uncultured Dysgonomonas sp.: one gene and its partner. The main gene of each other region encodes a partner of the protein of the gene in region 2 in a complex. Links are inferred from orthologs where the notes say so. Each region holds a gene or a part of one and is shown on either strand. Other genes may lie near its edges. The genes, in order: scpA and meaB.

Region 1 (11,515 bases), 4.4 Mb from region 2 along the record:
TTCTATATCTTAAAAATGAACTGCCTGTGTATACTGAAATAGAGAAAGCGATATTGAAGACAATAACTGTATTATCTGAAAGGTTGAAAGGAGGTAAGCAATGAAAAAAATGCTATCATGGATTCTCCTGTTTCCGGTCTATTTCTACAAATACAGCATATCCCCGATGCTTCCACCGTCGTGCCGTTATACGCCTACCTGCTCAGAGTATGCTATACAGGCTATAAAGAAATACGGGCCCCTCAAAGGGTTTTGGTTGGCTGTAAAGCGAATTGCACGATGCAATCCCTGGGGTGGTCATGGTTATGACCCTGTACCCTAAATATGAGAAGAGAACGAATAAACATCCGTCCTCTTTCTAATATTTGTTTATGATAATGATTTATTTCTTACGGCTTACTACTTTACCCTTACCCAGTTTTGTGTACGTCCGAAAGCCGAAATACCCACATAGCCACGAACTTTTAGCTTATCGTTTCCATCAAGAGAGACAATACATTTATAAAGCTTTCCATTCGACGGATCAAGAATCTTTCCATCACTGTATTCCTTTCCGTCTTTCGATAAACCTTTCAGGATTTCCAGACCTAAAACGGGCTTATCCTTATCGGTTCCGGAGCAGTTTGTACATTTTATATTCTTCTTTGCAGGGTTGAGTATTTCAATTACTTTACCGTATATTTTACCGTCCCGCTCAGTTATTTCAACTATCGATTTTGCTTCTTTGGTTTCGTCATCGAATGTTTTCCATTTGCCTGTAACACTTTGTGCGTTGGCTGATAGTATGGAGATAAATAGCCCGGCTAATAATATAAATTTCAATTTCATCTTTTTATTTATTTAAAGTTGTTATTCGGTCACGAAAGTAATGAAAATAATATAAATAGTTTCTTTTGAAACTATTAAAATTCAAATTCTTTATAGAATATAAGAATTCAAAATTTATTATTGTTGATAGCCAGTTGTTTATAGCTTCCTTAGTTCTTCTAAGGAGATTTCAGTGAAATCAGAGATAATCTTTATCGTAGTATGTAATAATGCCTCTTTAGGGAGAGTACCTTTCAGGGCTATCACTTTCATGCCATTCAGATGAGCTGTCTCTATAGCACTTAATGAACTCTCAAATACGAAACAATCTTTTGGCTCAAAACCTAATTCCTTGGCGGCCAACTCAAAGCCGGATATTGAAGATTTGAATTTGGATAGGTTTTCGATAGAAACAATTGTATCCATTGTACTATTCAGATCGGTTTGCTTAAATACATTATCTAATTTAGTCTGGCTGGAGTTCGTTACCAGCCCCATTTTAATGCCATTCTTTTTCAGGTCTTCAATGAAGTGTTTGAGACCTTTTATCTCGTGAACTCTCAAATTGGCTTCGTGTGCTTTCAGTTCATTTACCAACTTGTGCTTCTCTTCTTCGGAAAGGTGAGAGAAGTATTTAGAAAGAATATCATGCAGGCTTTTCCCATTTACCGCTTGTTCCATATTTGCCGTTTCCGAGCCGTATTTATCGGCGATGTATTTCCATATGATTTTATTTTGGGATTCGCTGTCTATCAGTACTCCATCAAGTCCGAATAATACACAAAATTGATCTTTCATCTGGTTATGATTTATGGGTAAATACTATTATAATAGAACAGATTACTGATTCAGTAAGTTTATTGACTGATTTAATATTTTCAGACGATTGGTTTGAAACCTATTGATGGATATAAGAAAAACCCTGCGAATCTCACGACTCACAGGATCTATTTTTACACAAACTTTACAAAACTACACTTCCAACCTGATCTGGTTGTATATATTGGGATGTTTTCTCAACTATCTTATCAGCATAAATAATCTTTTATAATTCCTGCCTGCCTGCCCGGTATGCGGAAGGGGTCATTCCGGTATGCTGTTTGAAGAATCTGCCCAGCGAAGCCTGATTGGAAAATCTGGTTTCGGATGCTATCTGCTGGATATTTAGTGTTGAATTTTTTAAATATGACTTTATATCCAATACCACGTATTCCGAGATCCAATCCTTAGCCGGCCTGCCACTTACATCTTTTATTACCGATGTGAGATATTTGGGTGTAATACAAAGCTTTTCGGCATAGAATGCCACATCTTTATATTCTTTATAATGTTTCATTACCAGCATGAAATAGTCGTACGCCAGTTCTTCTTTTCTGGCATCCATCTTTGAAATACCCGACAGTAAATCTGTCTTATAATTATTGTATAAGTCGAGATAAAGCAGCCTCAACAGACTAATTATGTATTCCCTGCGAAATAGAAAATCTTTTGACTCGGCTCTTTTATAAAGTACATTGAAATACTCCATAAATTTATCTATTTCTGCTCCCTTTAGTTCATAATGAAGTTTATTTCTCATATAAATGAAAAATAGGGGAGAGAAGCGGCAGATTCCACTTAATGTGTCATTGAAAAGCGCCTGTGAAATAATGAAATAATTTACTGTAAAATCTTTGCTTATTTCATTAATAGCCACTAACTGACAAGGTAAGAGTATAACAAGCTCATTCTCTGCCAGACGATACTTCTTTGTATATACTGTTATCTCCGCACTTCCTTTAGTACAAAAAGCAACAATTCCAAACTGAATGGAAGATTGATGAGAAGTGACAGGCATATGCCCGGCATCTCTGAATATTTTAAAATCTGCTTCTAAAGACGGAATATTCTCTATTACATCCTTCATTGTCTATGTCTATTGTCTTTTCTGCGTGCAAATATATAATATCATTTTTTATATTACCGGATTTGTGGATATTTGGTGTAATATTGCGGAAATCTGGTATCATAATGAGTAAACACAGATGAAAGCCAACTTGTTTAGAGGAAGATGGAAGGATGGTGGTTTTGATTTTAATTATTTGTAAATGAGTATATTATTCTTCTTTGGGTAGAAGGGTATTTAGGTTAGTGGTTCACAATAGGTTTTGTTTACTACACGTTCGCGCATAGCGGCTTTGTTGGTGAAGTTGCGGGAGATGTTTTGGACTATTTCATTGTAATTATCTGTGCCGTCTTCACGAAGATGATAAAAAGGTTTTATTGATACGCAGTTTTCATGCTCGAATAAGGTATTTAATAATGTCCTGTCTGAATTTCCGCACGAATGTCCCATAACAAATATCTGATATGGTTCAGATTCTATAAAACTTAGCATCTTTCTGTAATTATCTGTTTCGAGGTAACGGATAGACTTTACGTTTTTGAGATATTCGTTATCATTCAGGTTTTCTATTTGCTTATAGTCTTCGGCGAGCTCGTCTCCGTAGCCGAAGATTATGGGGTTTTTAGGGTTGTTGAGTTCGCCGTGAATGTGGATATGATTTTCAAACATTGGTGCGTGATATAGATTGGGCGTTTGTGTGTAATTGAAATTTAAAAATAGAGTTTTTTTGATTTTTATATTATTTAAGTACTTATTATTTTCTTTCACATATCTTTTCACCAGTATATTTGGATGATTAGTGCTTAGCAATGATGCCGCATAAATCTCCCTAATTAACATCTCTTTCTTTGAAAATGCTATTTCATTATTTATCGGAGGTTGCATAATGGCATCCTTGATAGATTGATTCATTTTAACGTCCTGTTTACAGACCTTTGTTAAATATTCCTCAAGTAATCTCTCTATTTGCTTTAGTTCTTTATTTAAAACCTCAGCCTCTTTATGATTTTTGCATTTTCTTAGTCTTTCATAATATTCATGTTCAATACCCGCCCAATTTATATCAGCCACATGCTCGGATATTTGTTCAAAGAATTTATTTATACAAGATATGCTAATATCTAAACTATAATAATCATCGGTCATATCATAGAATTCAGCAATTAGTGATTTGATATCCTGATATGAATCTAGTTTCTCTCCTTCTTCTAAATAAATAACAGGTTCTTTGTCTCCTGTTCCAGTATTATATTGATAACCTTTAGCATCAAATTTGACTAATCCATCTTCATATGATTCGAAAATCGCATCATTATATACTTTCGATATAAAGTCTCTCCAATAATCATCAATAAAATCCCTATAACTTGTCTTCAATCCATGAGCCAAGTCAAATCCATTACCAATAAGAATTATTCTATTCATAACGTGTTCTTCTGTTTTAACAAAAATACCTCTTTCTTTTTCTTATTATCAGTTCTAATACAAAAAGTTATAAACAAAAAACTCCCGCTCAAATATGAGCAGGAGTTTTTGATACTATCTTTTCCGACTGGAATTACTCAGCCAGCAATATCTCCATTATCTGCACAGCAGCCTTAGTTACCGAAGTACCAGGGCCAAAGATGGCAGCAACACCCGATTTGTATAAAAAGTCATAATCTTGAGCTGGTATTACACCACCTGCAATGACGATGATATCCTCACGGCCAAGTTTTTTCAACTCAGCTATAACCTGAGGCACAAGTGTTTTGTGACCGGCAGCAAGAGAAGAAACTCCAAGTACGTTCACGTCGTTTTCCACAGCCTGACGGGCAGCTTCTTCCGGAGTCTGGAACAATGGCCCCATATCCACATCGAATCCACAGTCGGCATAACCTGTTGCTACAACTTTAGCACCACGGTCGTGTCCGTCCTGTCCCATCTTGGCAACCATAATACGAGGTTGACGACCTTCTTTCTTAGAAAACTCTTCCACAAGCTTCTGAGCTTCGTGGAAAGTAGGGTCTTTTTTACTTTCTGATGAATACACGCCTGAAATTGTTCTGATTATTGCTTTATAGCGGCCTACCACTTCTTCACAAGCATCGGATATTTCTCCCAATGTTGCACGAAGACGAGCAGCTTCAACTGCAAGTTCCAATAGGTTGCCTTTCTTTGTTTTTACACATTCAGTGATTGCAGCAAGAGCTTTCTTAACCGCTTCATTGTCTCGTTTCGCTTTCAGATCGTTCAAACGCTCGATTTGCTGACGGCGAACCTCTGTATTGTCCACATCAAGAATATCGATTGGGTCTTCTTTCTCCAAACGGTATTTATTGATACCGATGATAGTCTGGCTACCTGAGTCGATTCTTGCCTGAGTACGGGCTGCAGCTTCTTCGATACGCATTTTAGGAAGGCCTGTTTCGATAGCTTTAGCCATACCTCCAAGTTTTTGTACTTCCTGAATCAGATCCCAAGCTTTGTGTACAAGTTCGTTAGTAAGTGTTTCCACATAATAAGAACCAGCCCAAGGGTCGATTTCCTTAGTGATATATGTTTCTTCCTGAATATATATCTGAGTATTACGCGCGATACGTGCAGAGAAGTCAGTTGGTAATGCAATGGCTTCATCCAGCGCATTGGTATGTAATGACTGAGTGTGACCAAGAGCAGAAGCCATAGCCTCGATACATGTACGGCCTACGTTGTTGAAAGGGTCTTGTTCTGTCAGCGACCATCCCGATGTTTGGGAGTGGGTACGAAGTGCAAGTGATTTCGGGTTCTTAGCACCGAAGCTCTTCACTATTTTTGCCCACAACAGACGTCCGGCACGCATCTTAGCTATTTCCATGAAGTGATTCATTCCGATAGCCCAGAAGAATGATAAACGTGGAGCAAATGCGTCTACATCGATACCTGCTTCGATACCTGCTTTCAGGTATTCCATACCGTCGGCCAGTGTATAAGCCAACTCGATATCTGCTGTTGCCCCGGCTTCCTGCATGTGGTAACCCGAGATTGAGATTGAGTTGAACTTAGGCATCTTCTGTGATGTATATTCGAAGATATCAGCAATGATTTTCATTGAGAATTCAGGTGGATAGATATATGTATTACGCACCATAAATTCTTTTAGGATATCATTCTGGATTGTTCCGGCCATTTCTTCCAGTTTAGCGCCTTGTTCAAGACCTGCATTGATATAGAATGCAAGTACAGGAAGCACGGCACCGTTCATTGTCATCGAAACGGACATCTGGTTCAATGGAATACCATCGAACAGTACTTTCATATCTTCTACCGAACAGATAGATACACCGGCTTTACCCACGTCACCAACTACACGAGGGTGGTCGGCATCGTATCCACGGTGAGTAGCAAGGTCAAATGCTACGGACAGACCTTTCTGGCCTGATGCAAGGTTACGACGGTAAAATGCATTCGATTCGGCAGCAGTAGAGAATCCTGCGTACTGACGGATTGTCCAGGGACGCATAGCGTACATACCGGAGTATGGTCCACGTAGGAATGGAGGAAGTCCCGAAGCATAGTTGAGATGCTCCATGCCTTCAAGGTCTTCTTTTGTATAAACAGGCTTAACCGGGATTAACTCAGGAGTCATCCAGTTAGCTTCTATACCATTATCTGCAGCCCATTTTGTAGCATCTGTAGCTGCAAAACCTGCTTTGTTAATGTTTATATCTTTAAAATTTGGTTTCATTTTTTTTAATTTTAGCTACTTACTTAATTGATTCCCAGTTTAGCATTGAACATTCTTAGTGTTTCAAGGACGTTGCTCTTCACGTTAACGAAGTGTTCTATTCCCTGAGCTTTCAGTTCATCCATGCAAGCAGGAGCTCCTGCTACTACGAAATGCTCTTTACCTGCAATTAGCTTATGAGCTTCAGGTGCAAGTGTTGCATATTCGTCATCACTGGAACAAAGTACGATAATGTCGGCTTTCTTTTCGCGAGCGGCTTTTACTCCGGCTTCAACAGTTTCGAAACCTAAGTTGTCAATTACCTTGTAACCGGCACAAGCGAAGAAGTTACTGGAGAACTGAGCACGTGCAAGGCGCATACCCAGATTACCGATAGTAAGCATAAACACAGTAGGTGCGCCATGTTTTTCGGTAGCTAAACGCATACTTTCAAAAGCAGTTGCCAGACGATCGGTAGGCAATGCCAGATATGGAGCGTCTTTAGAGCAACCGCAGTCGTGGCTTTCTTTTTCCACAATTTTGCTCTCTGCTTTTTCTGTGAAATTAGGGAACTGGTTGGTTCCCAATAGTATCTCACGACGGGTAGCCAAACCTTTGAAGCGAGCATCGGCTGATGCTTTCACCGCAGTTTGTACTGTTCCGGCCTTCAATGCTTCATAGAATCCTTTTTCGTCTGTTTCAAGGAATAGTTTCCAAGCCTGTTCTGCGATAGACTTAGTAAGGTTTTCTATATAATATGAACCTGAAGACGGATCAGTGATTTTATCAAAGTGGCATTCTTCTTTCAATAATAACTGTTGATTGCGGGCAATTCTTTCAGAGAAATCATCCGATGTTTTATATGTTTCATCGAATGGACGTACTGTGAGTGAATTAACCCCTGCAATAGTCGCAGACATAGCTTCTGTTTGCGTACGAAGCAGGTTTACATGCGCATCATATACTGTCTTGTTGAAAGTAGATGTTTGTGCATGTGCATATATTTTTGCAGCACAGCGACAAGTACCATCTTCCGCTTTGTTAGGGCAGTCATGGTTGCATATAGGTTTGTAAGCATCAACTATTTCTGCCCACAACCAGCGTGCAGCACGGAATTTTGCTATTTCCATGAAATAGTTTCCTCCGATACCGAAGTTGAATTTAATCTTCTTCGCTACTAATGTAGCATCCAAGCCAGCCTCAACAAGAGCGCTTAAGATTTGGTTACCATTAGCCAATGCATATCCGAGTTCCTGATAGATGTATGCACCACCATCATTTGTAGCATGTGCATTTACGGCTAATACACGGAAACGAGGGAGTGAGGCAGCAACTTTTACTATTTCAGCAGCTTTTTCGACCCATCCTTCAGCATCACGACCTTTTTTCAAAAGTGGTTTGAATGGATCGTAATTTACCGAACCAAAACATTTCAGTAGATCTGCGCCCGATTCTTTGTAGTATTCTACAAGAATTTTAGTCAATTCGAGCGATTTACGATAACATGTACTGAAATTAAGTTCTACAGCTTCGGGTAAGATGTCTTTCAAAAGAGTCTTGATGTTTTCAGCACTTACATCATCCCCATCGATAGAGAAGCCTAGTGATGTAATACCTTTGTTTAATACGTCAAGAGCTTTTGCATTGGCAGCCTTGAAATCATTAACGCAGATATCCTGACGTGTATACCAGTCATTGTCTTTCTTGGTACCACGTACATATGGAAACTCACCCGGAAGAGAATCGGTTGTTTCCAAGCCTACTGTATTCTCACTTCTGTAGAACGGGTTTACGTTGAACCCTTCATTTGTTCTCCAAACAAGTTTTTTCTCAAAGTCGGCCCCTTTCAGGTCAGCCGTAATCTTAGCCATCCACTCTTCGGTAGATACCGGTGGAAAGTCTGAGAAAAGCTTTTCTTTTTGATTAGCCATGATTAATTTTTATTGTTTAAATGTATATAGGTTTTATTGTAATCGTGTTGATTCTTAGTTGATTATATGTTGCTTATCTATGTTCGTATAAATAATATTTATATGTGCTTACATTCAAATAGTTATACTTTTTAAAAATGCAGTACAAAAGTAAAGTATTTTGTTTGGTTAGTAAAGTTTTAAAGGCTAAAAAATCTAACGAGCAATGTATAAATTGGTGTAATTGGTTAAAAGAGGTGTTAAAGTGTCAATGCTAGATTAGATTGGCTTCGTTTCAGGATGCAATAAATGAGAAAGTTAAACGAGTATGTAGTGAACTTTATTATAGAATAATCAAAGAAATGTGATACTAATAGATTGCTTTGGGAAAAATATGATCTTGTCCTGATTTAAATACTTTAGCCTGTATGAGAATGTCATAAAAAGTTTTATTTATGCAGTGTTGGATATTTATCGTTGTCTTTTTTTTATGATTGGTAAAAAGTGTGTCATATTTTGTATATACCATTGGGCTTTGTGATATTAGTGCTGCCAATAATATTTTGCTTATGACACAAATGTATACATTAGTTTTGCTATAGAGCACATATCTTTGCTAAGAGATAAATAAGATAAATAGACAAATTCATTTTACGACCCTTTGGGTATGTTCAAACTTCATTTAGCACACATTAGCTTTATAAATAAACTCAGTTTATTTAGTATTTTTTCTTCTAATAATTTGGGAGTTACACCTATTTTATTAGAGAGAGAGAGAGAGAGAGAGAGAGAGAGAGAGAGAGAGAGAGAGAGAGAGAGAGAGAGAGAGAGAGAGAGATGAAACACGCATATCTTTAAACTTCCTCAATTCATTTTATATTACTTACCAATTATTACAATCTGGCAGGTATTATACGTCTTCTTATGCGCATTTATCCCGTCTCAATATAACCAACAAAATTTATATTTACAAATCCGTCCTACTTTTAATGACAAGTTTTTATTTTTCAAAAATATATCAATTAATCCGGTGTGGAAAGAGATTTTTTGTAGATGCATTTTATAGCATTTACTATCAATGGTCTATGTCTTTAAATATATTGTCTTCGCTGCATTCCACGTTGCTTGTGAAAGTAGCTGGTGCAAGGTCTTTACCACTTGATATTCTTACTGCACCGGGTTTTTTTACAAATAAATATTTATAAGAGATACATTAGATACTATATCGTAAACATAACACAAAATGAAACAAATAACTATTTTTATGAAGAAAGGTACAACTTTAAACAGACTGCTATTACTGTGTCTAGTAATATGTTTTTGCCAAATTACACAAGCTCAGGTTACAATTGGTTCGGGAGAAATACCTAATGCAGACGCTTTATTGGATCTTACAGAAACCAGCACAGGAACATCCAGTAAGGGACTTTTATTGCCTCGTGTATCGCTGTCCTCAACAGCATTGGCTAGCCCATTATCTGCTCATGTGGCTGGTATGACTGTTTATAATACTGCTACAGCTGGCGATGTGACCCCCGGCCATTATTATAATGACGGAAATAAATGGGTAAAACTCTTTCCGGAAGTATCATCCGTGACACCTAAGTTTTTTTATATGCCTTCGATTGTCCTGCCTACAGATACGGCAGATCCCTCTTATAACTCAGGAACACAGGAATTCACTGTTAATTTGCATGAACTTTATATAGAGCAGTTTGGACTGACAAAGTCGACATCCTCTGTCAAAGGCGTAGGAGCAACTACTTTGCCTGTATTGACGAGCGATGCTTTGGAATACTTCATTACCTATTATGATAATACGGTTTTTCAAAATGTTACATTGAGCAATGTCGGAGTTTTGAAATATAAATTGTTCACACAATTTACTTATTCCGAAAAAACGTTTATGAACATTGTTTTTAAAGTTAAATGACAACTGTTTGTAATAATAAAGATTAGTAATTATGAGAATATTTTATATCGCAATATTTTGTTTGTGTACAATTTCTGCATATACACAAACCACTGTGGCTAAGAATGCTAAGCAGGAAACAAACGGAAGCTATTCTTTCCGTAGTGCCGCAATAAGTGTTCGCAACCATGAAACAAAAGCAGAGGTGTTTACCCGTGCTTTTAATGATACTGTTTCCCTGAGGGATATGAATGGATTATCATACCCTGTTCAGCCTGTATTTTTGTCGGCATATATACAATCGGGACAATTGACTGCTTGCACTTTATGGAACAATCTTAAAGAATATAATGTAATAGATGAGGGCAGATTGCTATTGCCAGCCAAAGAATCTGACGGAGATGTGAATGGGAAGCCCGAAGAAGATATATTCTCGATGTCATATTCTTTGTCTCCCCAGTACACTTTGACTATAGAAGGTAATACTGCCACATTTATTTTCCCTGAAATATATGGTAATAGTCGGTATAATTTCACACTGGAGGGTACATTCACTATTATTTTAGTTAGAGACGAACCTTATAAAGACACATTATGACGAAACAAACTATTTATATATTCTCCTGTTTGTGTATAAGTTTACTCTTATCTCTGCAAACCGGAGCACAGACTTGCAATACTAATTTCACAGTAAGCACCCAGATCAAGAATTCCACATGTCTGTCCAATGGAGAAATTACGGTGACATTAGGAGGAGATCTTACCAATATATTTAATGTACAATACGGACTAAGTTCCGAAGGGGGATTCTCTATCAATCCCCAAAGTGACAATGTATTAAGGAATATACCTCCTGGCACATATGAATTGACAGTACGGGCTTTCTGTACAGTAGACAGCGAATACAGTACCGTTAAGAGTATTTCCAATCTGGTTGTCGGAGGTACTTATAAGGTGCCGGAAGTATCACTGAACTCTGATGTTTCCCGAAAATCATATCAGGAATGTAATACCGGTATTATAGCCCTGAATGTTACTAATGGTAGCGGGACTTTTACATTTACTGTTACCTCTGCGCCGGCAGGTGTAACAACGCCTTTGGTCGTTACCCCGACAAAGAGTGGAAATGTTTACACTTTTCCTAATCAAAACTATCCAGCAGGGGATTATACCGTACAGGTAAGTGACGGATGTTATACATCGGTTAGGGATTTTACGCTGGGAGCTATTTCCGGATTTCCTGCTTTTACCAACCAAACTCAGACTTCTTTTCGTCCGGATCTAGATAATACTCAAGGTTCATGTGGTTATGTAAA
Region 2 (11,439 bases):
GATTAGCTTACCTGCCTTTATTAAGCCTCCAAATAAGATGATTGCTTCAGGACTGGAGAATGCTACAAAATCGGCAAATGATTCACCTAAAACCTGACCTGTATATTCGAATATTTCTTTAGCCAGTTTATCTCCTTTTACTGCCGCGTCGTATACATCTTTTGATGTAATTTCATCAATGGCTAATTCACGCAATACGCTTGGATCCTTTCTTGTTTGCAGGTATTCTCTAGCTGTACGGGCAACACCAGTTGCTGAACTATAGGTTTCGAGACATCCTTTTTTTCCGCAACCACACATACGGCCTTCACGAATAGCTGTTGTATGACCTAATTCCCCGGCAAATCCATCATGTCCATATACTAACTGTCCATTTACCACGATACCGCTACCTACACCGGTTCCCAGTGTAATAACAATGAAATCTTTCATTCCGCGTGCTGCACCATAGGTCATTTCCCCAATTGCAGCAGCATTTGCGTCATTCGTAAGAGCTACAGGTATATTTAATTTGTCAGTAAGCATTTGAGCCAATGGAATTACACCTTTCCAAGGGAGGTTTGGTGCAAATTCGATACAACCGGTGAAAAAATTACCATTCGGTGCTCCAACTCCAATACCTTTGATATTTCCCGAACCTCCGACCTGGTCTATTATCTCCTGAACGCCAGCAGATAAATGGTCTACATATTCGTTTATTTCTTTGTAAGCACCTGTTTTTATAGAGCCCTGATTTATGATATGGCCGCGCTTGTCGACTATACCGAAAACAGAGTTAGTTCCACCGATATCGATTCCAATAGCATATGGTTTTTCCATGATTTATATTATGTTAATTAAACAATGAAATTATTTTTGTGATAATGCGTACAAATATAATCAATTCTGTGGTAAAATAAGGACTTTAAAAGTGAATAATAAAGCATTCCTTTAGTTAAAAAGAGGTTATTTATGAGCGTTTTAAGTATATATCCAACACTTTATTAGCTGCAACAAATGAACTCATATGTGAATTTAACACTTGGTTTTCACATAAAATCAACTCTTTCTGTACCTCCGGATCGTTGTAAAAATTACTTTTCAGTCGTTCGTTAATAGTTTCATACATCCAGAATCTGGACTGTGAATTGCGTCTATGTTCAAAATAACCACTCTTTTTAACAAAATCGATATATTCATCTATCATATTCCACACTTCATCGATTCCTATTTCATAATAACCGGAATATGTCAACACTTTAGGTTGCCAACCGGAATCGGGTAGGGGAAACAGATGTAGTGCATTCTGAAAATGAGATTGGGCTAAACGGGCCTTTTCGATATTATTACCATCCGCTTTATTAATAACAATTCCATCTGCCATTTCCATTATTCCGCGTTTGATCCCTTGTAATTCGTCTCCGGTTCCGGCTAATTGGATTAATAGGAAGAAGTCGACCATTGAATGTACAGCCGTTTCAGATTGTCCAACCCCAACAGTCTCAACTATAATACGATCAAATCCGGCAGCTTCGCAAAGAATTATTGTTTCCCGCGTTTTGCGTGCAACACCGCCAAGTGAGCCAGCAGAAGGGGAGGGGCGGATGAAGGCTCTCTTTTCTATAGATAATCGTTCCATGCGGGTTTTATCCCCCAAAATACTTCCTTTAGTAAGTTCGCTGGATGGGTCTATAGCCAATACTGCCACTTTGGAGGCTTCATTTTCTTTTAGGATATGCATCCCAAAAGCGTCTATAGAGGTACTTTTTCCTGCACCTGGAACACCTGTAATCCCCACACGTACAGAGTTACCTGTATATGGTAGACATTTTTCTATAACTTCCTGTGCTATAGACTGATGCTCTGTCTTTGCACTTTCTATAAGTGTAACAGCTTGTCCCAGAATGCTTATGTTTCCCTTGAGTATACCTTCAACATATTCGGATACGGTATATGTTTTACGTTTGAATTTTTTGAAGCTATCTAAGTAGGGATTAACTGTGGGCTGTTCTCCTGTACCTTTATTTACGCGCAATCCCTGAAATTGTTCGTCATTTTCGAAATGTTCCATGTATGTGCTTATTGCTATGAATAAGTCAATATCGTAAAGTTATAAGAGATTCTTGAAAGATGTAATTAAACATAATAGTAATTATATAACTTTTATCTGAGCTTATTCCTTGATTAATTTAATCTTTAAATTTAGCTGTAAATATAGCAAAAAACAAGAAGATAATAAAAGAAAAAGCATCTATAGAAATCTCTATAGATGCTTTCTTGTGTATTTATTTATAAACTTAGTTCAATGCGCTAAGTTCTTTATCTATTGCATCTAATTCTTTCGATTTATCTACATTCAAAAGGCTTAGGTTATAATAAACATTCTGTAATTTCATTAATGCTGGTCTTAAATCTAAACTGTCAGCATTTTTACTCTTCAGAATTTCACGATATTTTTCCAGATATGGCAGTGCTTTTGAGTACAATTCTGTAGTTTGTTTGTCCATATCAGCCTGTTCTTTCCTGTTAGTAGATTGTCCGGCTTTTTCCTTCATATCCTGTGCCTGTAATACATATAATACACCTAATCCTTCTAATGCTCTTTCGCAGTTAGCATCAGCATTCAGGGCAGTCTGATATGCAGGTTCTGCCTGAGCATAATCTTTTTGTTCTGAATATAAAGATGCCTTCACGCTCATTAGGTCGCATGTATTTGTAGGGTCATTCACGATTGCCTGATCAAGGTATGCGATAGCTTCTGTAGTCTTACCTCCTCTGATATATTCATTAATCAGATTTGGAGTGAAATATTTATTTTTAGGGAATTTCTGAGCACCTTCCAATAAAGCACTTACATAAGCCACACTATCACCTGTTTGTTGATACTCACTTGTAAGCAATTCATATACATCACTTTCTTTGTATGTACTGTTTTGAATGTATGGTTCTGCTATTAGCTTTCTCAACAGTTTTATTGAACGTGGATGGTCTTGAGACTGGATTGAACTGATTACTGCATAATATTTAATTGTCTGATATGTAGTATCTTGCAGGTTGAAGTCTGCTTGAGTATCTTCAAACATTGCAAGTGTTGGTAGTTCCCAGTATCTTTCAAAGAAGTCTGCTGCTTTTTTGAAATCTTTTTTATCGTTATAGAAAACACCACCATTGATGTAGAATCTGTGGCCATCTCTCATATTCTTAACGATATCTTTTCTGAATTTATTTTTTACCTGTCCTTTTTCATTAGGTATCTGGCCCAGTTCGTCTGCTTTGATATATGGGTCATACATATTGTATAGCCCAACATACATAGCTTCTTCGTTTCCACCTTTCCCTGTTATTTCTTTTTGCATCTCCAATGTACGCTCATCGTCGAAAGCTTTGTATTCAATGTCTCCCGCTATTTTCCATGTTTCAGGATCACTTGCTGTTTCCGGATCTGTCAGAGCAGGTTTAATCAGTTCTCTTGCCTCCGGAACATTGTTTTTCATCGCTGATTTAGCATCTTTTACAGCTTTCTTCTGAGCGAACGAAAAGCTGGCAAGTAAGCATAATGATGTTACTAATAATATACGTTTCATAAAATCATTTATTTTTAAATTAATTATTCCTCAGTTATTTCCGTATTGTTTGTATTGTCTGTTTCATTATCCAGAATGTCAACTTCTTCTATATCATCTGGTTCTGATTCAGATTCTACTTTACAGATTGATGCGATTTCATCATTTCTTTTTCCCAGATTTATGAGCCTTACTCCCTGAGTAGCACGTCCCATAGTGCGAATATCTGAAACTTTTAGACGAATAGTGATACCAGACTTGTTAATAATCATTAAATCGTTTTCGTCGGTAACACTATTTATAGATACAAGTTTACCAGTTTTCTCTGTAATATTAAGAGTTTTAACCCCTTTGCCTCCACGACTGGTGATACGGTAAACCGGTACAATTTCGCCGTTTTCATCGAGTATTTCGTTTCCTTCTTCGTCTTTTTCATTCAGATTTGTACGTTTACCATAGCCTTGTTCCGAAACCACCATGATCGTTTCGTTTTTCTGGGCTTCTTTCGACATAGCCAACATACCGATAACTTCATCCTGTCCGTCTTCGTCCAAACGCATACCGCGTACTCCGGTTGCTGTACGACCCATTACACGTACATCTTTTTCATTGAAGCGTATGGCGCGTCCATTACGATTAGCAAGTAAGATTTCACTTTCGCCGTCAGTCATCAGTACTTCAATTACTCTATCTTCTTCGCGGATAGTAATTGCATTCACACCATTCTGACGTGGACGGGAATAGGCCTCAAGACTTGTTTTCTTTATTACACCTTCTTTTGTACAGAAAATCAGGTAATGACTGTTTATAAATTCGGTATCGCTGAAACCTCTTACACGAACAAATGCTGTTACTTTGTCATCTGAATCAATGTTCAGCAGATTCTGAATAGCACGTCCTTTCGAATTCTTTGTTCCTTCAGGTATATCGAATACACGCAACCAGTAACATTTCCCTTTCTGTGTAAACAACAACATATAATTGTGCATAGATGCAGGATAAATGTGCTCAATAAAGTCAGTATCACGGGTTTCCGAGCCTTTTGCTCCTACTCCACCTCTGTTTTGAGCTCTGAACTCGGAAAGAGGAGTACGTTTGATATAGCCAAGGTGAGAAATGGTAATGATCATTTCATCATTGGAATAAAAATCTTCTGGATTCAGTTCTTCTGATGCATATACAATTTCTGTGCGGCGTGCATCACCATATTTATCCCTTACTTCGATCAATTCATCCGTAATAACTTTCATACGAAGTTCTTCATTAACCAGAATCTCATTCAGATAGGCTATTAACTTCTGTATTTCATCATATTCGTTGCGAAGCTTGTCCTGTTCCAGTCCTGTCAACTGGCGCAGACGCATTTCAACGATAGCACGGGCTTGTATTTCAGATAGATTAAATCGCTCTATCAAGCTTTCTATGGCCTCTTGAGGCGACTTTGAAGCTCTGATGATGGCTATGACTTCATCGATATTATCTGAAGCTATAATCAATCCTTCTAATATATGAGCGCGTTCTTCGGCTTTGCGCAGTTCATAAATAGTCCTGCGGGTTACCACATCAATTCTGTGTTCAACGAAGAACCCTATCATTTCTTTCAAATTCAGCGTTTTAGGACGACCTTTTACCAAGGCGATATTATTTACACTGAATGAAGATTGTAATGCGGTCAGTTTATATAGTTTATTGAGGACTACATTCGCATTTGCATCGCGTTTTACATCTACTACTATACGCATTCCCTGACGGTCCGACTCGTCATTGACATTGCTGATACCTTCAAGACGTTTCTCACCGACTAAATCTGCTATATGCTTGATTAACTCGGCTTTGTTTACAAGGTATGGAATTTCAGTAATCACAATTTTGTCATGGTTACCTTCCACTTCTATTTCGGCACGGCCACGCATGATAACGCGTCCACGGCCTGTCTCAAAAGCATCTATAACACCCTGATATCCATAGATAAAGCCTCCGGATGGAAAATCAGGGGCTTTAATGTGTTGCATCAATCCTGCGGTATCAATGTCCTTATTTTCTATATATGCGATGGTGGCGTTGATAGCTTCGGTCATATTATGCGGAGCCATATTGGTAGCCATACCTACGGCAATACCAGATGCTCCATTGATAAGCAAATTCGGAATACGTGTAGGAAGAACGGTCGGTTCTTTCAGCGTATCGTCAAAGTTTAACTGAAAATCAACAGTTTCCTTATCTATATCTTTTAGCATTTCTTCGGCCAAACGGCTAAGTCTTGCTTCTGTATAACGCATGGCAGCAGGCATATCACCATCGACACTACCCATATTACCTTGTCCGTCTACCAGCAGGTAACGCATGCTCCATTCCTGAGCCATACGCACCATAGCAAAATAAACTGATGAATCGCCGTGCGGGTGATACTTACCTAATACTTCTCCGACAATTCTGGCGGATTTTTTGTGTGGTTTGTTAGATGCGTTACCAAGTTCGCTCATACCAAAAAGGATACGGCGGTGAACGGGCTTGAATCCGTCTCTTACATCAGGTAATGCCCTCGATACTATTACCGACATTGAATAGTCAATGTAGGCAGATTTCATCTCATCCTCGATGTTAATCTTAATAATTCTGTCCTCTGTTTCTGCCATTATTTTAAGATAAAATTTTTATTCTCAAATATTTGTGAAGTACCTCCGAAATGAGGTATTTTCTAGTGTTCAAAAAACATGCTAAGATACAAATTTTCTTTGTATTAAGAAAATATAATATGCCAAAAAAGCCCGATGAATACTAAATTTCATCGGGCTTTTTATATTTAATTATTAGCAGGTTTGAGAGATAAATCAAGCATTCAAAATATAACCTGCCAATTCATTTCTCTCGTGCACTGAGATCATTCGTTTTTACCGTGACAATTCTTATATTTTTTACCACTTCCACAATAGCAAGGCTCGTTTCTTCCCGGCTTTTTATCTACATGTACGGGTGCTATTTTCGGCGCACCCTGTGGTTGCGGCGGTCTTTGTCCTCCTCCCTGAGTAGCGTTTCCGTCTTCCATCTCGTTACGTTCGGTACGATAGCGGCTATAATCTGTCTTTTGCTCCGGAGCTGCCTGACGTACCTGTTCCGGTTCACGTACAGGTATTTGTCCGCGCATCAGTATTGTTACGGCTTTACCATTAACACTGTTAAGCATAGATTTGAACAAGTTGAATGATTCCAGTTTATAGATCAACAGAGGGTCTTTTTGCTCATAACTTGCATTCTGTACAGACTGGCGAAGTTCATCCATCTCACGAAGATGTTCTTTCCATTCTTCATCTATAGTATGCAATACGATTGCCTTTTCAAACGATTTGATAATATCTTTCGACTGGCTGTCGTATGCTTCTTTCAGATTACAAGATATATTATAAACGCGTTTTCCGTCTGTAATAGGAATCAGTATGTTCTCGAATTTATCGCCTTGTTCTTCATAAACCTGTTTGATTACGGGATTTGCGATTTCAGCCAGACGGTCCATCTTATGTTTGAAGTTCTGAACTGCCGTATCGTATATCTGATCTACCATTGCATCCGATTTCATCGTGCGGAAGCTGGCTTCATCGAACGGAACTTCAATAGCAAGCAAGCGCAGCAGGTCTATCTTCAATCCTTCGTAGTCAAGGTTGTCCGCATATTGCTCTACTATATTCACGGCAGTGTCGTAGAACATATTCACGATATCGATTCCGATACGTTCGCCCATAAGTGCATGGCGACGACGTTTGTAAATAACTTCACGTTGCGAGTTCATCACATCATCGTATTCCAGCAAACGTTTACGGATACCGAAGTTATTTTCTTCCACTTTCTTTTGTGCACGTTCCACCGACTTGCTGAGCATGTTATGTTCAAGCATTTCGCCTTCTTTAAAGCCCATACGGTCCATCATTCCGGCAATACGTTCCGATGCGAACAGACGCATCAAATCGTCTTCCAGTGAGATGTAGAATACAGAAGAGCCCGGGTCTCCCTGACGTCCTGCACGACCACGCAACTGGCGGTCTACACGGCGCGATTCGTGTCTCTCTGTACCTATAATAGCCAATCCTCCAGCTTCTTTTACACTTGGTGCAAGTTTGATGTCGGTACCACGACCAGCCATATTGGTAGCAATGGTAACTGCCCCCGGTTGTCCGGCCAAGGCTACAACTTCTGCTTCACGCTGGTGTAACTTGGCATTCAGTACGTTATGCTTGATCTTACGCATGGTGAGCATCTTGCTCAACAACTCGGAGATTTCTACCGAAGTAGTACCTACAAGTACAGCTCGGCCTTGATTTACAAGCTCTTCTATCTCGTGGATGACTGCAGTATATTTTTCACGCTTCGTTTTATAGATGCGGTCATTCATATCCTTACGTGCGATTGGTCTGTTGGTAGGGATCACAACCACATCAAGCTTATAGATGTTCCACAACTCTCCTGCTTCTGTCTCCGCCGTACCGGTCATACCCGAAAGCTTGTGGTACATACGGAAATAGTTTTGTAAGGTAATAGTTGCAAATGTTTGTGTGGCAGCTTCCACTTTCACACGCTCTTTTGCTTCTATAGCCTGATGCAAACCGTCTGAATAACGGCGGCCATCCATAATACGGCCTGTTTGCTCATCTACAATCATTACTTTGTTGTCCATAACAACGTATTCGTCGTCTTTCTCAAACAAAGCATATGCTTTAAGTAATTGGTTTACGGTGTGTACCCGTTCCGATTTGATAGAGTAGCTCTGCATCAACTCGTCTTTCTTTTCAGCTTTCTGGGCATCGGTCAGCGACTGATTTTCTAAATCGGAAAGAAGCGCGCCAATATCCGGCAATACAAAGAATAATGGGTCATCAGAATTACCGGTAAGTAAGTCTATTCCTTTGTCAGTGAGTTCTATACTGTTGTTTTTTTCATCAATAACGAAGTACAAATCGTCAGTAACAATATGCATATTGCGCATTTGCTCTGCCATATAATGCTCTTCGGTTTTCAACATGGAAGATTTAACTCCCGGTTCACTCAAGAACTTAATGAGTGGTTTGTTTTTAGGAAGTCCCTTGAATGAACGATACAAAAGCAAACTTCCTTCTTCCTGTTCTTTTTTATCTTCCGAAGCTATTTTTGCTTTGGCTTCTGCCAATAATTTTGTACAAAGATCCCTTTGCGCTTTAACAATGATTTCTACACGCGGACGGAATTCCTCGAACAGTTGTTGTTCCCCTCTGGGAATAGGCCCAGATATAATCAGTGGAGTACGTGCATCGTCGATCAATACGGAGTCAACCTCGTCCACAATCGCATAATTATGCTTGCGTTGCACAAGGTCCGATGGGTTAATTGCCATATTATCACGCAGGTAGTCAAAGCCGAATTCATTATTCGTTCCGAATGTGATATCTGCCTGATATGCTTTGCGGCGGCCTTCCGAATTCGGCTGATGCTTATCTATACAATCAACAGACAATCCGTTGAACATATAGATCGGTCCCATCCACTCCGAGTCACGTTTTGCCAGATAATCATTCACCGTAACCACATGCACACCGTTTCCGGTAAGGGCATTGAGGAATACAGGCAGTGTACCTACCAGCGTTTTACCTTCCCCCGTGGCCATTTCAGCAATTTTACCCTTATGTAGCACAACTCCACCAAAGAGCTGTACATCATAGTGGATCATATCCCATACTATTTCGTTTCCTCCGGCAGTCCAGCGTTTGTAATAAACAGCCTTATCACCATCTATACTTACAAAGTCATGTGTTTCTGCAAGTTCCTTGTCAAACTCAGTGGCAGTCACAATAACTTCTTCGTTTTCTGTGAGGCGGCGAGCGGTTTCTTTTACAATTGAAAATACTTCAGGAAGTACTTTTTCGAGTACTTCTTCATATTTGTCGGTAACTTCTTTTTCCAGTTTGTCCACTTCTGCCCAAACGTCTTCGCGTTGGTCTATTTCCAGTGCTTCAACCCCGGCTTTCAGTTCGGCAATCTTATTTTTTTCGGTGGCCACATAGTCTTGTACCTGTTGCCTGATTTCAGCAGTTTTGGCACGTAGTTCGTCATGAGAGAGTTTCTCTATCGACGGGTATACAGCCTTAATGCGGTCTACGTATGGATTAATCTCTTTTAAGTCGCGTTGAGATTTGTTCCCGAATAATGATGATAAAATATCAGCGAATCCCATATATTTAGTTTATTTATTTCAAAATTTAATGTTTCAAGATTTAAAGATTTTAAAGCAATTCCGATAGGGCTTCTTCCCTCGCTGCATTCGGTGAACGTATACGCATGATGTACGACACCGTAGGGGCTATCTCTGTAGCCTTTATAGTCCTTTTTATTCTTTCGGCCTTTATATTATTTCCGAAGAATATAACAGGACAGACAATAGCATTGTTCCGTATTTGTTTTTCTTTAAATGAAGCATCTTGTTCGTTTACGATTTTATACCCCGGTTGTAACTCGATAAAGAGGTCCCCCGAAGTTTCTTTCGTATAACCATTCTTGTAATATTCCATTACAGGATTCCATTGTCCGTGCTGTATCTGATAAGAAGTATATACCTCTTGCACTCCTGTGAACTCGGAAACGAACTCGGCTGCTTTATCTTGTATTTCCTGTAACGATATCTGTTTTTGTTTGATTAATTCCCTGTTGAGATAGACCTGGCCATTGTATATTTTGTCCACCCATTTGTTGTCCCTGCCATAAATGGCCATCAGATACATGTTCAGCAATGCCTCGCAACGATTGACATAGAATTTATTTTCAGGGATGTTTTGCCCATCAGAGTAGCTGACATCATTCGAATTGTAATATCCTGTGGAGGAGATAAATATCAATGCATTTTTCAGACCTACGGTTTTCTCTACTTCATCCAGAATTTTTTCTATCTCACGGTCAAGGCGTATGTATACATCTTGGATTTCGTATGAATAGTCGGATCTTACGTTCGGGTAACTTCCTGCATAGTATGTGAGCGATAAAAAATCTGGACTAGTTCGTTTTCCTAATTCAGCTTTAGAGAGTACTGTCAAAGCTGTGGTTGTCACATTCTGATTTACAACAGGCGTCTGTTTTGCCAGTAAGTATGTCGCTTTGTCAGTACCGGTATGATGTGTAAAAGAGGCCTTGTTTTCCACATAAGGAAAAGCCTTATAATCGCTAATGCTCAAAAGCGGGGTCCATCGCATGTCCCATGCCTGAACTGAGAAATCAGAATTGCCTCTATTTTCTTGATCTACAGTCCAGTAAAAGTTTTTGTAATAGGTGCTGGATGCCCATTTTCCTGTATAGTCATCGACCCAGTATGCGGCATTTCCTCTAAGGCCGGCCGTAATCAGGGCTTGCGATATTTGCGGGGCAAACGAATATACATCGGAAGTTCCTTTTGTTGCCAGCTTCAATTCATCGGTAATAGTAGAGGATTTGAGGGCTAAAGGAGAAACTTTGTCATCCGTATAGTTTCCTAAATAGGCTGGATCGGAAAATGTGAATACTTCCTGATTCTTAGCTGCCAGATATTTTTTGTTGCCTACAATGCCATGATAAAAGGGCATAGCACCCGTATATATGGTCGCTATAGCGGAAGCATCGTCAAGATACGGGAAATCGAATTTAATATTCTGGTAGACCAAGCCTTCGTTTAACAGGCGCTTGAATCCTCTTTCTGAAAAATTGTTTCGGAAAAGTTCGAGATAATCCCCCCTTAACTGGTCGATAGTAATGCCTATTACCAATTTAGGTGTTTCACGCACAGTGGTCTGTGCCTGAATGGATGTAATAGTCAGTACTGCTACTAATGAGGTTATTATTCTTATCATTTTGCTCTAGGTAAGCTATAATCAGCTTTTTTCTTAAACTTTTTTTGTTGCAATACATTCAT

Evidence for each region.
Region 1: the proteins of meaB (region 2) and scpA are in contact, whole or in part, in a crystal structure (PDB 8DPB), measured with the Methylorubrum extorquens proteins. The link is inferred for uncultured Dysgonomonas sp. from one-to-one orthologs. Residues at the interface, in SOR26638.1 of Methylorubrum extorquens: Arg20, Ala21, Ala24, Arg25, Thr28, Ser32, Arg33, Arg34, His37, Thr98, Gly99, Gly100, Ser101, Ile102, Leu103, Lys106, Thr107, Ala110, Ala113, Ile114, Asp115, Arg116, Ala118, Phe119, Ile120, Arg121, Pro122, Pro124; in SOR27001.1 of Methylorubrum extorquens: Glu577, Glu578, Asn579, Asp580, Gly581, Arg582, Arg583, Arg585, His596, Ala604, Ser605, Ala608, Asp609, Gly611, Phe612, Asp613, Val614, Asp615, Ile616, Gly617, Pro618, Leu619, Glu625, Arg628, Gln629, Val631, Glu632, Asn633, Asp634, Glu661.

The regions. Positions count from the first base shown.
Region 1 is NZ_LT599032.1:4,524,548-4,536,062, forward strand. The notes cover bases 3,825-6,787. They hold scpA (methylmalonyl-CoA mutase), read right to left. Parts: upstream 6,399-6,787; coding sequence 4,251-6,398; downstream 3,825-4,250. Other genes in these bases: QZL88_RS18655 (AbiH family protein), read right to left, coding at 3,825-4,117; mutA (methylmalonyl-CoA mutase small subunit), read right to left, coding at 6,422-6,787. Also shown: rnpA (ribonuclease P protein component), read left to right, coding at 1-104; membrane protein insertion efficiency factor YidD, read left to right, coding at 101-322; QZL88_RS18640 (DUF2147 domain-containing protein), read right to left, coding at 400-828; QZL88_RS18645 (HAD family phosphatase), read right to left, coding at 967-1,605; QZL88_RS18650 (helix-turn-helix domain-containing protein), read right to left, coding at 1,853-2,713; more of QZL88_RS18655, read right to left, coding at 2,930-3,824; more of mutA, read right to left, coding at 6,788-8,308; QZL88_RS18670 (hypothetical protein), read left to right, coding at 9,531-10,220; QZL88_RS18675 (hypothetical protein), read left to right, coding at 10,252-10,797; QZL88_RS18680 (hypothetical protein), read left to right, coding at 10,794-11,515. UniProt on the Escherichia coli protein: Catalyzes the interconversion of succinyl-CoA and methylmalonyl-CoA. Could be part of a pathway that converts succinate to propionate.
Region 2 is NZ_LT599032.1:167,396-178,834, reverse strand. What follows is about bases 1-2,887. They hold meaB (methylmalonyl Co-A mutase-associated GTPase MeaB), read right to left. Parts: upstream 2,051-2,887; coding sequence 950-2,050; downstream 1-949. Other genes in these bases: QZL88_RS00725 (tetratricopeptide repeat protein), read right to left, coding at 2,277-2,887; QZL88_RS00735 (ROK family protein), read right to left, coding at 1-819. Also shown: more of QZL88_RS00725, read right to left, coding at 2,888-3,563; gyrA (DNA gyrase subunit A), read right to left, coding at 3,587-6,178; preprotein translocase subunit SecA, read right to left, coding at 6,424-9,738; QZL88_RS00710 (alkaline phosphatase family protein), read right to left, coding at 9,788-11,377; QZL88_RS00705 (DUF4105 domain-containing protein), read right to left, coding at 11,374-11,439. UniProt on the Escherichia coli protein: Binds and hydrolyzes GTP. Likely functions as a G-protein chaperone that assists AdoCbl cofactor delivery to the methylmalonyl-CoA mutase (MCM) ScpA and reactivation of the enzyme during catalysis.